One region of the Microbacterium sp. NPDC019599 genome, then DNA from elsewhere that is predicted to be linked to it. Evidence: predicted binding sites of a transcription regulator. Region 1 holds the regulator's gene; the other holds the start of a gene.
The links. Region 1 encodes LexA, which represses DNA repair genes until DNA is damaged. Its sites were predicted from a motif close to TCGAACANNTGTTCGA; they were not measured.

Region 1 (7,729 bases):
CTCGTCGCCGTGTCTATGCAGCGCCCGGGCGAGCCCTGCGACGTCGATGCGCCCCTGCTCGTCGGCGCCGACGGTGACAGGTGCGCCGAGCCCCGACATCCGTCCCGCCAGCACGACCGAGGCGTGCACGGCATCCCCCGCGAACAATCGGACGTGCGGGGCCCGCTGCAGGCCGAGTGCGGGGTCGACTCCGCGCTCGCGGAGGACGGCGTCCCGCGCAGCGAGGAGACATGCGAGATTTGCGCTCGTCGCGCCGGTCGCGAAGCCGACGCCGCTCTCGCGCGGCAGATTCAAAAGGTCGAGCAGCCAGTGCCCTGCGGTCTCTTCGAGGGCGGAGGTCGCAGGCGTCGGCTGACGGGGCCCGGTGTTCTGGTCCCAGGCGGAGACGAGCCAGTCGGCCGCGAGCGCCGCCGGGTAGGCGCCGCCGATCACGAGGCCGTAGAAGCGCGGCGAGCCCATCGCCATCAGACCAGGCTCGGCGGCCGCGACGAGCTCGTCGACGACGGCGGCCGCGTCGCGGCCCTCGTCGGGGAGGGCCTGGTCCAGGCGCTCGAGCATCGCGTCTGCAGCGATCTCAGGACGGACGGGCCGCTCGCCGAGCGATTCGAGCCACGCCATGGCGTGACGATGCGCCGCGTGCAGCGGCCGGCGGTACTCGCCGTCCGCCGAGGCGGCTCCCTCGCCGTGGTGGGGCTCGGCGTCGTGCCGCGCCCAGTCGTGGCTCATGTTGTGCTGTCGCGCATCATCGCGCGTGGCGCCGTCGTCCATCGCGAACCTCCCCGAGCCGATCGCCGAGGCGATCCTCCGCCCGGGTGAGCGCCGCCGCAAGGGCCCCGGCCCGCTCGAGGTCCGCCGTGAGCCACGGGGACGACGGATGCTGTCAGCCGCGCGCGAGCTTGACCGTGAGCGAGTCCACCAGCACGGCGATGCGGTCGTCGGCCGCCCAGCGCTTGGCGAGCCGCGCGAGGACGGCGTCGAGCTCGACCTGGTCGAGCCCCGGCATGAGCTCGAGGCGGACGACGAGCTCGGGGCCGCGCAGGCGGCCGGTCGGATCGCCGGGCGCGACCGCGAGGTCGAGGACGGCGAGCTCGCCGCCGATGCTCTCCTGGAGGCCCGCGAAGACCTCGGGAGAGACGAAGCTCGGCTCCCAGTCCAGGCCCTGCGCGATGGCCCACACGGCGGGACGGCGGAGCACGTGCTCGGTCTCCGAGCCCGGATCGATCACGATGAGGTCGGTGTCGTCTTCGGCCGCGGCCAGAGCCGTGCGGACGCCGTCCGCGGGGACCGGCCGGGCCGCGGCATCCCACCTGCCCATGGCCTGGACCGACGTGAACACGGGCAGCACGCGGCGGCCGTCGGGCGCGGCGACCGTGACGATCGAGAGCTCCTGCGTCTTGTCGACGACGAGACCGTGCGGACCGACCCCGTGCTCGCCCTTCTCGGCGACGAGGGGGATGAGCAGGCGAGCCGAGCGGTAGGCGTCGACGATCGCGACGAGGTCGCCCGTGCCCTCGCGGAACGCGAGCAGTGCCGCCAGCAGCCGAGGATCGGCGGAGCCGTCGTCGCTCGAGTGCGGGTTCGCCTCGAAGCGCCGGCCCTCCCAGGGGACTCCGGCCGAGTCGGCGCGGTGGTCGCCGTGGGCGTGCGGATCAGTCTCCGGCGACATCCAGCGCCTCGGCGAGCGTGAACGCGCCCGCATACAGCGCCTTACCGACGATGGCACCTTCGACGCCGAGCGGCACGAGGTCGCGCAGCGCCGCGATGTCATCGAGGCTCGAGATGCCGCCTGACGCGACGACGGGCTTCGGCGTGCGCGCCGCGATCTCGCGCAGCAGCTCGAGGTTCGGGCCGCGCAGCGTGCCGTCCTTCGTGACGTCGGTCACGACGTAGCGGCTGCAGCCGGCCGCCTCGAGGCGGTCCAGGACCGTCCACAGGTCGCCGCCCTCGCGCGTCCAGCCACGTGCCGCGAGCGTCGTGCCGCGCACGTCGAGGCCGACCGCGATGACATCGCCGTAGCGGCCGATGACGTCGGCGGCCCACTCCGGGTTCTCCAGCGCCGCGGTGCCGAGGTTGATCCGCGAGGCACCCGACTCGAGCGCGGCCTCGAGCGTCGCGTCGTCGCGGATGCCGCCGGACAGCTCTACCTGCACGCCCTTGACCTGCTTGATGACCTTGCGCAGGATGCCGGCATTGCTGCCGCGCCCGAAGGCGGCGTCGAGGTCCACGAGGTGGATCCACTGCGCGCCCTGCTTGGCCCACTCGAGCGCCGCGTCGACGGGGTCGCCGTAGCTCGTCTCGGTGCCGGCCTCACCCTGGGTGAGTCGCACGGCCTTGCCGTCTGCGACGTCGACCGCGGGGAGCAGGATCAGTTCGGGCCGGGAGGCGAAGTCGTTCATGAATCCTCGGTGCGTGTTCGTGCCGCGGGACGGTTCCCGCGCAGGGCACGAGTTCAGAGGTTAGCCCCTGTCGAGGCCCTCGATCCAATTGGCCAGGAGCCGGATGCCGGCCTGCCCTGACTTCTCGGGGTGGAACTGGGTCGCGGACAGGGGCCCGTTCTCGACCGCCGCGAGGAAGGGCGACGCGCCGTACGAGCACCACGTGAGGGTCGGCTCGGGGAAGGGCGGCTGGACGTCCAGCTGCCACTTCTGCGCCCCGAACGAGTGGACGAAGTAGAAGCGCTCCTGCTCGATGCCGTCGAAGAGCCGGGAGCCCTCGCCCGCCTCGACGGTGTTCCAGCCCATGTGCGGGAGGACCGGCGCATCGAGCTCGGTGACGGTGCCGGGCCACTCGCCCAGACCCTCGGTGTCGACGCCGCGCTCGACGCCCCTCTCGAAGAGCACCTGCATGCCGACGCAGATGCCGAGCACGGGTCGGCCGCCGGCCAGGCGGCGGCCGATGAGCTCTTCGCCGCGGCTCGCGCGCAGCGCCTCCATGACGGCCCGGAACGCGCCCACCCCCGGGACGACGAGGCCGTCCGCGTCGAGGATGAGCGCGCGGTCGGAGGTCAGGCGCGCGTCGGCGCCCGCGGCGTCGAGCGCCTTGACGGCGGAGTGCACGTTGCCCGAGCCGTAATCGAGCACCGCGACGAGCGGTCGCGTCACAGCGCGCCCTTCGTGCTCGGGATGCCCTCGATGAGCGGATCGAGCGTCTTCGCCTGGCGGAAGGCGCGCGCGAAGGCCTTGAACTCGGCTTCGGCGATGTGGTGCGGGTCGCGCCCCGCGAGGACGCGCACGTGGACCGTCAGGCCCGCGTTGAACGTGATCGCCTCGAAGCAGTGGCGCACGAGCGAGCCCGTGAAGTGCCCGCCGATGAGGTGGTGCTCGAAGCCGGCCGGCTCACCGGAGTGCACGAGGTACGGGCGTCCCGAGATGTCGACGACCGCCTGCGCGAGAGCCTCGTCCAGGGGGACGAGGGCGTCGCCGTAGCGCGAGATGCCGGCCTTGTCGCCGAGCGCCTGGCGGATCGCCTGGCCGAGGACGATCGACACGTCCTCGGCGGTGTGGTGCGCGTCGATGTCGGTGTCGCCCGATGCGCGGACGGTCAGATCGGTCAGCGAGTGCTTCGCGAACGCCGTCAGCATGTGGTCGAAGAACGGGACCGTCGTGTCGATGTGGCTGCGGCCCGTCCCGTCGAGGTCGAGCTCGAGCTCGACGGTGGACTCGCTCGTCGCGCGGCGGAGCGTCGCGGTGCGTGCGGTCATGCCGCTGATTCTATCGAGGCGAGGGCGTCCAGGAACGCGGTCGTCTCGTCCTCCGTGCCCGCCGAGACGCGCAGGTGGTGCGGGATGCCGACGTCCCGGATGAGGACGCCCCGCTCGTAGAGCGCCTGCCACGTCGCGGCCGGATCGGCGACGCCGCCGAAGAGGACGAAGTTCGCCCAGGAGTCGAGCGGCTCGTAGCCGAGCGCGTCGAGCGTCGCCGAGATGCGATCGCGCTGCTCGACGATGTCGTCGACCATGCGCAGCATCGTCGGGGCGTGCCGCAGCGCGGCCGTGGCAGCCGCCTGGGTGAGCGAGCTCAGGTGGTACGGCAGCCGCACGAGGCGGAGGGCGTCGATCAGGGCGGGGTCGGCGGCGAGGTAGCCCACGCGGGCGCCGGCGAACGCGAACGCCTTGCTCATGGTGCGCGAGACGACGAGCCGCTCGCGGTCGGGCAGTAGCGTCAGGGCGGAGCGCTCGTCGCGCGGCGCGAACTCCTGATACGCCTCGTCCACGATGACGATGCCGTCGGTCGCGTCGTAGACGGCCTCGATGGTCTCGAGCGTCAGGGGCGTCCCGGTCGGGTTGTTCGGCGAGCACAGGAACACGACGTCGGGCCGGGCCTCGGCGACCTGCGCGGCGGCGCTGTCGGGGTCGAGCGTGTAGTCGTGCGCCCTGGTGCCCGCGACCCATCGGGCGCCCGTCCCGCTCGTGAGGAGGGGGTACATGGAGTACGTCGGCGCGAAGCCGAACGCCGTGCGACCCGGCCCGGCGAAGGCCTGCAGGATGTGCTGGAGCACTTCGTTCGAGCCGTTCGCCGCCCAGATCTGGTCGGCCGTGAGGCCATGCCCGAGGTAGTCGGCGAAGCCCTCGCGCAGCGTCGTGAACTCGCGGTCGGGGTAGCGGTTGACGTCGCGGAGCGCCCGCGCGACGGAGTCGAGGATGTCGTCCGCGACCTCTTGCGGCACGGGATGCGTGTTCTCGTTGACGTTGAGAGCGACGGGCAGAGGTGCTTGGGGGGCGCCGTACGGCGTCTTGCCCCGAAGGTCGTCGCGAAGCGGAAGCTGGTCGAGGCGAGCGGTCACCCCTCCCATGGTACGGCTCGCGAGGATCACCGTCCGGGCGCGTACTCAGCCGGGATCGCGATCCGCTCGCCTGCCGAGACGGTCACGCCCTCGAGGGCGTTGAGACTCACGATCGCGTCGACGACGTCGCGCGGGTCGGCGCCGGGCGCGACCTCCTCGGCGATCGACCAGAGCGAGTCGCCCGCCTGGACCGTGATCGTCTGGAACGTCGCCGCGGGAGCCCCGCCCGCACGCGACGCGAGCGCCGCCGAAGTACCGCCGATGAGCGCCGCGCTGAGGGCGATGATCGCCGGCAGCGCCGCGACGGCGGCGAGGAGCCGGCGCCCGCGCGTGGTGAGTCGGAGGCGCGTCCGCGGAACGACGGGGCTCGCGAAGCCGGGGGTCGTGATGCCGATCGCGCTCATGGCGTCCTCCTGGTGAGAAGAGATTCGGATCCGCCTCTCGGCCGGGAGAGGCGGTTCCGAACCTGTATTCCGAAGCTATCTTCGATAGAATCCGATGTCAAGGACCGATAAGGGAGCCGGACCGTCGAACGCGACACGCGCTGCGAATGCTGCGCACCACGCCGAGGACCGGATACCGTTTCGATGGAGCCACCCCACCACGGGCCTCCGACATTCGAAGACGACTGCCCTTCGAGACGCGAGACAGGAGCCGCACATGAGCGACGCGATGGGCCGCGACAAGCCCCAGACCCGGCGCCGCAAGAGCCTCAGCGACAAGCAGCTCGCGATCCTCGAGGTCATCCAGCGCTCCATCGCGCGCCACGGCTATCCGCCCAGCATGCGCGAGATAGGCGACGCGGTCGGACTGAAGTCCCTCTCGAGCGTCACGCACCAGCTCAACCAGCTCGAGCTGAGCGGCTACCTGCGCCGTGACGCGGGCAAGACGCGCGCCATGGAGGTGCTCATCGACCTGCCGGGCGCCGCAGCCGAGAACCCCGCCGACACGGCTCCCGCCGTCGGGGACGCCGCCCTCGTGCCGCTCGTCGGCCGCATCGCGGCCGGCGTCCCGATCACCGCCGATCAGCAGGTCGAGGAGATCTTCCCCCTCCCCCGGCAGCTCGTCGGCAAGGGCGACCTGTTCATGCTCAAGGTCTCGGGCGAGTCGATGATCGACGCCGCCATCTGCGACGGCGACTGGGTCGTCGTCCGCTCGCAGGCGACCGCCGACAACGGCGACATCGTCGCGGCGATGCTCGACGGCGAGGCGACGGTCAAGACGTTCCGCCAGCGCGACGGCCACACGTGGCTGCTGCCGCGCAACTCCGCGTTCGAGCCGATCCTCGGCGACGATGCGACCGTCCTCGGGAAGGTCGTCGCGGTCCTGCGCGCCGTCTGAGCCGGGTCGCCCACGCGGGACGAGGCGCCCGCCTGGTCGATGGCACGCCCGAGGGCACCGGTGCAGAATAGGCCGCAAGGCGCCGGGGGGCGCCACTGAGAGGTGGGACATGTCCTCGTCCGAGATCGACGACCTCCGCGCCCAGGTCGAGCGGCTGCAAGCCGAGAACGCGACCCTGCGCACCGCTCCCGTCGAACCGGCCGCCGCCCCTCCCAGGCGGTCGCGCGGCACCTGGCGAGCGTTCGTCTCGGCGCTCGTCATCGTCATCGCGTCGATCCTGGTCCCGGTATCGATCGTGGCGGCGTGGGCCCGCGTACAGCTCGTCGACGAGGAGGCCTTCGTCGCGACGCTCGCGCCGCTCGCGCAGGACCCCGCCGTGCAGCAGCTCATCATCGACGAGGCGATGGATGCCGTCAACGCCAACGTCGACTTCGACGAGCTCACCTCGAGCGTCTTCGACGGCATCGCGCAGCTCGGGCTCCCGCCGCGAGCGCAGGACGCCCTGCAGCTGCTCCAGGCGCCCGCCGCTGCGGGTCTGGAGAACCTCGTCACGACCGCCGTCACGCGCGTCGTCGAGTCCGACGCGTTCGCGAACGTGTGGGCGACGACGACCCGGGCCGCGCACCGCGCCCTGACGACGGCCGCCACCTCCGACGGCGGGGGCCTCGTCGTCATGACGGACGACGGCGTGGGCATCCAGCTCGGAGCGATCGTCGCGCAGGTCAAGCAGAACCTCATCGACCGCGGCATCGGCGTCGCCCAGGTGATCCCGGCCGTCGACAAGGTCGTCATCATCGGGACCGGGTCGGCACTCGTGACGATCCGCACGACGTATGCGATCGCCTCGACGCTCGGCTTCTGGCTTCCGATCATCACCCTCGCCCTCTTCGGGCTCGGCATCCTCATCGCCCGCCGGCGCTCCGTCGCCGTCATCGGCACGGGCATCGGCTTCGCGGTCGGCGGCGGAGCCCTGGCCCTGGGGTTCGCGGTCGGCTACCCGCTCATCGGGCAGGTCGGCGCCCAACTGGACCTGTCCGTCGCGGGCCTCGACGTCATCTACGGCGGGCTCATCGCGTCGATGCACCAGACCGCCGCGATCATCGCGCTGCTGGGTGTCTTCATCGCCGTGCTCGGCTGGTTCATGGGCCGGTCGGCTCCCGCCGAGCGCTCGCGCGGCTTCGTGCGCAGCATGAACTCGGCCGTGCGGCGCCGGCTCGCCTCGCGGGGACTGAACACGGGCGGCTTCGGCCTGGCCCTGGCCCGCTACAAGATCGCGATCCGCGTCGTGATCGCGGTCGTGGCGGTCCTCTGGCTCTACGCTCTCCGGCCGCTGTCGGTCGGCGACGTGTTCCTCGTCATCATCGTCTCCTTCGCCGTCGCCTGGCTCCTCGAGCTGCTGCAGCGGCGCCCCGAGGAGCTCGAGGCGCTCGACGCCGAAGAGAGCGCCGCCGAGCAGGCCGCGGCGGATGCCGAGGTGGCCGCGGCGGATGCCGAGGTGGCCGCCGCCCGCGCGGAGGCGGCCGCGGTGTGGGCCGACCCGGGCGCGGGCGATGCAGAGATCGTCGGCGCGGACGCCGGGACTGCGGCCGGGGACTCGCAAGCGGCG
Region 2 (7,729 bases), on a different contig from region 1:
TGAACAGGTCTCCGGGGCATACACGTACCAGCTCGACGTCACCTTCGACCAGTCGGTCTATTCCGGCAAGTACGCCGCAACCGAAGGAGCCGAGTGATGCCTCGTTCCCTCATCAATGTCCTGGGCGTCGTGATCACGATCGCGGTGCTCGCCCTCGGAATCCTTCTCATCGCGATGCCGATCGGATTGCAGGCCCTCGGTGTCGTGGGTCAGACCGTCACCGTGACCAGCACGAACGCGCTATACCAGACTCAGATCGATGCGCTGCATGAGCAGGAGCAGCATCTCGTTGACACTCAGGCATCCGTCGCTGACCTCCAGACTCAAATCACCACGGCGAATGAGTTCGATGACGTGTTCGAGCTTGTGGCAAAGGCCGCAGATGCGAGCGGTGTCACGATCACGTCGGTCTCGGTGGGTGAGACAGCTGCGTTTGTGGAGCGGACGTCGCCGGTCGCAATCGACGCGGCTGCAGCGCCCGCTGTTGCTACGGCACCCGACGCGACCTCGGACGGCTCGTCGGACTCGACCACAGTTCCGGGCGCTGCGACGTCAACGACTCAGGTCAGTGAACCGGCCGTTTCCGGGCGGACGCAGGCCGACTTCACGATCAGCGTCACGGGCGGTGACATGGGTCAGGTGATCGGATTCCTGGACGCACTCCGCGCCGGTCCGCGTCTACTCGGCCAAGTGCAGTCGACGGTGGTGCCCGCCAACGGGGCGTTCGATGTAACCGTCTCCGCCCTCACCTTCGTGCTTCCTCAGGAGGGGTGACGCATGAGCCCAACTGCACTTGACGGTCTGCTCCGCGCGGCCGCCCGCTACGAGGCATCCGACGTCCATCTGACCGCCGACGCCGTGCCGCTGATGCGTGTCGATGGCGACCTCGTGACGATCCCAGGCTTCACGGATCCGCTGTCCGCACTTTGGGTCGAGTCGGCCGCGTTCGCCCTCATGGAGCCTGGTCAACGGGACGAGTTCGAGCAGCGACACGAAGTCGACCTCGCACACGCATCCGAAGGCCTCGGGCGCTTCCGGGTCAATGTCTTCCGACAGCTCGGTTCGATCGCGGTTGCCCTCCGATTCATCCCTGAGCGGGTCTTCTCGCTCGAAGAGCTCGGCGCACCGGCGATCGCCCGCGACCTCGCCCTCAAGCCGCGAGGCCTTGTGCTGCTGACGGGTCCGACAGGGTCCGGCAAGTCGACGACTCTCACAGCGATGGTCGACATCATCAACGAAACGCTGCCGGCGCATGTCATCACGATCGAAGACCCGATCGAGTTCCATCACGAGAGCAAGCGCTCGCTCGTCCACCAGCGCGAGGTCGGTGCTGACACGGCGTCGTTCGCGGAAGCACTTCGGCGAGTGCTCCGCCAGGACCCCGATGTCATCCTCATCGGTGAGCTTCGCGACCCCGAGTCGATCCGGACTGCTCTCTCGGCCGCCGAGACGGGGCACCTCGTTCTCTCGACCCTGCACACGCAGGGCGCCGCCAAGAGCGTCAACCGCATCGTCGATGTCTTCCCTTCGGATCAGCAACATCAGATCCGGACGCAGCTCGGCGACACACTGCAGGGCATCATCAGCCAGACGCTTCTGCCGCTTGCCCAGGCAGGCGGCCGTACGATCGCGACTGAGGTCCTCATCAACACGCCCGCCGTCGCGAACCTGATCCGTGAAGGGCAGGTTGCCCAGCTCTACACGGCGATGCAGGCCGGCGCCCAGGTCGGCATGCACACGCTCGATCAGGATCTCCGTCGCATGGTCGAGGAAGGCGTGATCGCGCAGCAGGTTGCGCGACAGTTCGCGGTCGACCCGAAGTACCTCGATGGCGTGCACGTTCGTCCTCGCGATCTCGATGCCGAGGCATGGTCGATCCACGCACCTGAGCACATGATTCAGGGGATCTGACATGACGATCCTGCAGGAATACAACTATCGTGCGATTGATCCGCGCGGCGGCGCTGTGATCAAGGGGTCCATGGAGGCTGCAAGCGAGTCTGCTGTGACCGGCAAGCTCCGCGCCCAGGGATTGACCCCCCTCGAGATCAAGGCCCTTTCGAAGACGGGCCTCAACCGCGAGATCAAGCTTCCCGGCCTCGGCGGCACCGTCAAGGCACGGTCACTCGCGCTGTTCACGCGCCAGATGGCAGGTCTGCTTCATGCGGGACTGCCACTGATGCGAACTCTGGCGATCCTCATCGAGCAGACTGAGGACCGCAAGCTGCAGCCGGCACTCGTCTCTGTGCAGGCCGACGTAGAGAATGGCCAGTCCTTCTCGAGCGCCCTTGCGCGTCACCCAGATGTGTTCCCGCCACTCATGATCAGCATCGTGCGGGTCGGCGAGACCGGCGGGTTCCTGGCGCGCGCGTTGGACTCGCTCGCGGAGAACTACAAGAAGGAGTACGAGCTCCACAACAAGATTCGTGCAGCGGTCACATATCCGATCATCGTGCTCGTCATCGCCATTCTCGGCGTCCTGGCGATGGTGACGTTCGTGGTACCGGTGTTCGAGCGGATGTTCGCGGGACTCGGATCGGCGCTTCCCTTGCCGACCCAAATTCTCGTGAACCTCTCGCGGAATATGTGGTGGATTCTTCCGCTCCTCGTTGTAACCGCCGTGACCGCGTGGATCATCTGGTTGCGCAACAAGAACAAAGATGGCTACAGGAGAGTGGTCGACCCGTTCAAGCTCAAGATGCCGATCTTCGGCAAGTTGACCACGAAGATGGCCGTTGCTCGATTCAGCCGCAACCTTTCGATGATGCTCGACGCGGGTGTGCCGATCATTCAGGCTCTTGCAATCGTTGCCCAGGCCTCCAACAACTGGGCAGTCGAGCAGGCTGTGCATGACATCCAAGAGTCGGTGCGCCAGGGGCGATCGTTCTCAGCTCCGCTCGCCAAGGCGAACGTCTTTCCAACGATGGTGTCGCAGATGGTCGCGGTCGGCGAGGAGTCGGGAACGCTTTCGGACATGCTCGCGAGCATCGCGGACTTCTACGAGGACGAGGTCGAGACGGCGACTTCGCAGCTCTCGTCGATCATCGAGCCGATCCTGATCGTCGGCCTCGGCGTGATGATCGGCGGCATTGTGATCTCTCTATACCTGCCGATCTTCACCCTGTATGGAGAGATCAGCCAGGCGGGTTAGCGACTGCTTGGGGCCGCCTGTGGGGAGGCGGAAGGAGCGGCGGCATCCGGGGAGGGGATGCCGCCGCTTCCTCTTGTCCGCACGATCCGCAATCGGATGGCGTAGAGGGCAGCGCGGGTATCGCCGCTCGGTCGCGGCCCGTGGTCGAGATGACTCGGCCTTCGCACCCGTGCCGCGGCGGGGGTAGTACCTTCCCGCGATCCGCTTCGAGAGCGCGGGCGGCTCAGTATCGCTGTATCCGATCTGCCCCATGACGGTCGCGTTCGGTCCACCACCATTCCCAACGTTGATCGGCGGCCGCTGAGACGTAAGGCATGGAACATAAACACGACACTGACCAACCAAGTACTTGCTAAGCGCTTCGCTCGCCCACTGAGCGGCCTCGCGTCATAGAGGTGGAGAATCCCTGTAGATAATATAAAAATGGCTGGCCGGTTGCTCTCGACTCGCTCACAATGTCGGAGGTGCGTTCTAAAGTCATCCTATGAAGCAACCGTTCGATGAGCCGCCCCCCGAAGAAGCGAGTGGCGCCTGGCAACCGGATCGTGAAGCCCTGGACGTCGCGGCGCTCGAGGTACCCGACTCACTCGAGCGCGTTGCCGAGACGGCCGACATGATGGCGATCTATGCGGCGCAGCAGTACGTAAGCGTCGATCACCTGCGACGCGAGGTGCTGGGGAAGTCCCAGCCCTTCGGCAACGGGCGGCTGAATGAGGTGGCCGAGCGATCGGTGCGGCTCGAGGTGGCGGCGAGGCTCCGCATCACGGAGTACTCCGCACAAGAGCTGCTGCGGGTAGGTGAGGCGCTGGTCCACCGCTATCCCGCGGTGCTCTCCTCGTTGTCGCGCGCCGACATCACGGAGCGGCACGCGAGCATCCTCGTCGACGGTCTCGATGAGCTCGAGCCCGAGCTTCGTGATGAGGTGCTTCCTCAGGCGGTCGCGCTGGCCGAGTCCGAGCCCGTCGGCACGTTCCGGCGGCGACTCCGCAAACTGATCGACACGGCGCGGTTCGAGACGCTGGCTGAGCGGCACGAGGCGGCGGTCGCGAAGCGTCGCGTCTTCGTGGATCAGGCCGAGGACGGCATGGCGTACTGGGGTATCTACGGTCCGGCGGTCGAGGTGCACGCCATCCACGAGCGCACTACCGCCATGGCGAAGGTGATCGCGGCGCAACCCGGCGAGACGCGGACGCTCGATCAGATTCGAGCGGACATCGCCTCGGATCTCCTGCTCGCCGGCAGGGCCGAGGGTCATCCCGAGCAGGCGCAGCGCATCACGGCGACGGTCGTCGTGACGGTGCCGGCACTCGCGCTGCTCGAGGAGGGCTACGAGCGGAACGGCGGCGAGCCGCCCGTCGTCGAGGGGCTGGGGCCGATCCCGATCGAACGGGCTCGAGAGCTGGTGGGCTCGGCGCCGACGATGATGCGAGTCCTCACCCATCCCGAGACCGGGATGGTCCTCTCGGTCGGCCGGGATCGCTACGAGACCCCACCGTGGCTCCGAAGGCTCGTCACGTGGCGGGCCGAGCGGTGCATGGCACCGGGATGCAGCGTCCCGGCGTCGCGATGCGATATCGACCACTCGGTCGCGTGGGAGCACGGCGGTCAGACATCGCTCTGCAACCTGTGTCCCCTATGCCGTGGGCACCACACGATCAAGCATCACGGCGACTGGATCGTGCGACAGCTCGAAGGCAGCGGCGGGGCGCTCGAGTGGATCTCGCCCCTGGGCCGTCGCTATGTCGTGCAGCCGGAGCGGAAGGTTCCGGTGTTCAAGCCGCTGGTCGACGCGGGCGGCCCCGCGCCCTTCTGACCCGCGGGAGCACGACCGCCGAGCTTGTCGGGGCGTGGAATGTGCGCGCGGCTGTGCGCTGCCGGCGTCGGGCCTGGTGTCGACGACGCTTGAGAACTGGTCAGTTTCGACGCTTGAAAAGTGATCAGTTGCGGGCAGTTTAGCCAGGGGTCTCGTCGGTGGTGGTGCGGATGCTGGGGAGGCTGTCGATGCCTCTGCCGCGGAGCCGGTAGCTGGCGCCTTTCAGTGTGAGCACGTCGGCGTGGTGAACGATGCGGTCGATCATCGCGGCGGCGACGGCCTGGTCTCCGAATACCCCGCCCCAGCCGGAGAACGGCAGGTTCGAGGTCAGAATCAGCGACGCGTGTTCGTAGCGGCTGGAGACGAGTTGGAAGAACAAGTTGGCCGCGTCTTGCTCGAACGGCAGATAGCCGACCTCGTCGACGATGATCAGCCCGTAACGCCGCAGCCGAGCCAGCTCGTTGGGGAGCCGGCCCTGCCGATGGGCGTCGGTGAGCCGGGTGACCCAGTCCGTCGCTGTCGCAAACAGCACCCGGTGCCCGTGCCGGGCAGCGACGATCCCCAACGCGATCGCCAAGTGCGTCTTCCCGGTTCCGGGCGGACCGAGCAGGACCACGTTCTGCGCCTCGAGCAGGAACCCGCCGGAAGCGAGCGCGGCGACCTGCTGCCGCGCGGTGGGCTGGGCGTCCCAGTCGAAGTCTTCGAGGGTCTTGCGTGCCGGGAACCCGGCGGCTTTGATCCGCAGTTCGGCGCCGGAGGCGTTGCGGGCGCTCACTTCGCGTTCGAGAACTGCGGCGAGGTAGTCCTCGAACGACCAGCCCGCATCTCTCGCTTGGTCGGCCATCCGGCCGGCGGCTTCGGTGATCCGGGGAGCTTTCAGGGCACCGGCGAGGTAAGTGATCTGCTTCACCGACTCGGTAGAGCTCTTGGCGGCGCCCATCAGCTGAGCCCGCCGTCGATGAGACCGAACGCGCGGTCATAGTCCGCGAGGTCCCGGGTCAGATCGTTCCCGGCCGCGGCGACGCGGGGCTGCTGGAACTGCTTGCGCAGCCGCGCGGCGGTCTCCACGTGAGCGGGATCGGTGACCGTCGTTCCGCGCGCCCAGATTCTCGCGTGGTCGGCGACGATCCGCCCGTCGGCGCGGACTTTCACCCGATCCAGGTCGGCGGAGACGTCCACGATCCGTCCGATCACGGTGGGGTCGACGGAGTAGTCGTTCGTGTCGAGGCGGACGTAGTAGTCGCGGCCGAGTCGGATGCTGTTGCGCCACCCCAGATGCAGCGGGATCGGCGGCAACGGCAGCATCGCGGCAAGGTCCGCCTCGAGCCGGTCCATCGGCGCCGTTCGGGTCGTGCGGACGATCCGTCGGTTCGCGCGGTCCAGCCAATCGGCGAACTGAGTACTGAAGTCCGCCGGTGAGGTGAACGAGCGGCCCGGCATGAACGAGGTCTCGAACCAGCCGTTGCGGCGCTCGACGACACCCTTGGACTCCGGGTCGCGCGGCGGCAGCAGCACCAACTTCGTGGCCAGCGTGCCCATGAACGCGGCCACACCCTGCGCCGGACGATGGCCCTTCCCGATCCCACCCTCGTTGTCCCAGATCAGCCGCCGCGGCACCCGCCCGAGCTGCTGGATCAGCTCCCACGACGCCAGCAGCAGATCCTCCGTGGTCCGGGTCGGGATCATCCGCGCGACCATGAACCTGGAGTGCGCGGCCGTGATCACCAGCACCGGCAGCAGCTTGCTCGTCCCGTCCTCGAGCGGGATCTTCTCCGCCGGGAACCACAGATCGCACTGCGCCGCATCACCCGGATCCCACGTCAGCCGGTCGGCCGGGTCGATCGGTCGGAACGCCGGTCGCAGCCGCTTCACGTTCTCCCGGAACCAGGTGATCGACCCCGCCCAGCCGACCCGCTCGGCGAGCACCGTCGCAGGCATATCCGGTGTCTCGGCCAGCAGCGCCCGCACGCGCGGCTCGAACGCGACGAACGACGACTCCGTGGGGCGTCCGCTCATACCGCGGCGGCGACTCCGACCTGACCGCCTTCAACACCGTCGTCCGCGAGATCCCCAACCGCTCCGCGATACGCGCCTTCGGCACGCCCTCCGCAGCCAGCCTCCGGATAAGAGCCCAGTCCTCCAAGGTGATCACTCTCCAATCGTGATGAGTGACCACTTTTCACCGCCGGAACTGACCAGTTTTCAACCGCCGTCGACACCTGGAGACGTTCGGGGAGTGAGGGGCTACCCGGAAGCTGAGGGCGTTTCGTCTCGCTTCGCTCGCTCAACGACCGGGGGGAGAGACCGGCCGCTCGGCGTCGCAGCCGACGGTCTCGCGGACCGCACAGCGGTCGCCCCTGGGGCGCCGAGCTCGACGTGCGTCGCTGGCCCATCTCATGTGCGCACAGGCGAGCTTGCGCAGCGAAGCGTGGCACCGGGTCCGGCGGGAGCCCCGCCGAAGGCGGAGCGAGGGCAGCTTCGCGGAGCAAGCATCGCGGAGCGGGCACCCTCCGCATACGCCGGATGCGGCTACGACTCCTCGACAGGCTCGGCGATCGAAGGCGGGCTGTGCGCGGGGCCCGGGGTCGGGGACAGCTGCCCCAACCGCCAGCGCGGCCTCAGACCGAGACCCGGAGCACCTCTTCGATCGTCGTCAGGCCCTCGGTGACCTTGGCGAAGCCGTCTTCGCGGAGCGACACCATCCCCTGCTGCAGGGCAACCTGGCGCATCTCGGTGCCCGTCGCGCGCGTGACGACGAGCTGCTC

Region 2: a site for LexA is predicted at 3,610-3,625, ahead of ABZ477_RS18710 (DUF222 domain-containing protein). Genes of this name have one in related genera too.

Annotation. Positions count from the first base shown of each region.
Region 1 covers NZ_JBEYBL010000013.1:83,565-91,293, reverse strand. The annotation lists gene ABZ477_RS18250 (aminotransferase class V-fold PLP-dependent enzyme) at 1-768, opposite strand, end outside; gene ABZ477_RS18245 (SseB family protein) at 881-1,666, opposite strand; gene priA (bifunctional 1-(5-phosphoribosyl)-5-((5-phosphoribosylamino)methylideneamino)imidazole-4-carboxamide isomerase/phosphoribosylanthranilate isomerase PriA) at 1,650-2,396, opposite strand; gene hisH (imidazole glycerol phosphate synthase subunit HisH) at 2,457-3,101, opposite strand; gene hisB (imidazoleglycerol-phosphate dehydratase HisB) at 3,098-3,700, opposite strand; gene ABZ477_RS18225 (histidinol-phosphate transaminase) at 3,697-4,791, opposite strand; gene ABZ477_RS18220 (LysM peptidoglycan-binding domain-containing protein) at 4,809-5,186, opposite strand; gene lexA (transcriptional repressor LexA) at 5,443-6,123, shown strand; gene ABZ477_RS18210 (hypothetical protein) at 6,233-7,729, shown strand, end outside.
Region 2 covers NZ_JBEYBL010000014.1:70,643-78,371, forward strand. The annotation lists gene ABZ477_RS18690 (hypothetical protein) at 1-97, shown strand, start outside; gene ABZ477_RS18695 (hypothetical protein) at 97-774, shown strand; gene ABZ477_RS18700 (type IV pilus twitching motility protein PilT) at 778-1,911, shown strand; gene ABZ477_RS18705 (type II secretion system F family protein) at 1,913-3,151, shown strand; gene ABZ477_RS18710 (DUF222 domain-containing protein) at 3,636-4,964, shown strand; gene istB (IS21-like element helper ATPase IstB) at 5,104-5,904, opposite strand; partial or broken gene istA (IS21 family transposase) at 5,904-7,116, opposite strand; gene ABZ477_RS18725 (ATPase, T2SS/T4P/T4SS family) at 7,583-7,729, opposite strand, start outside.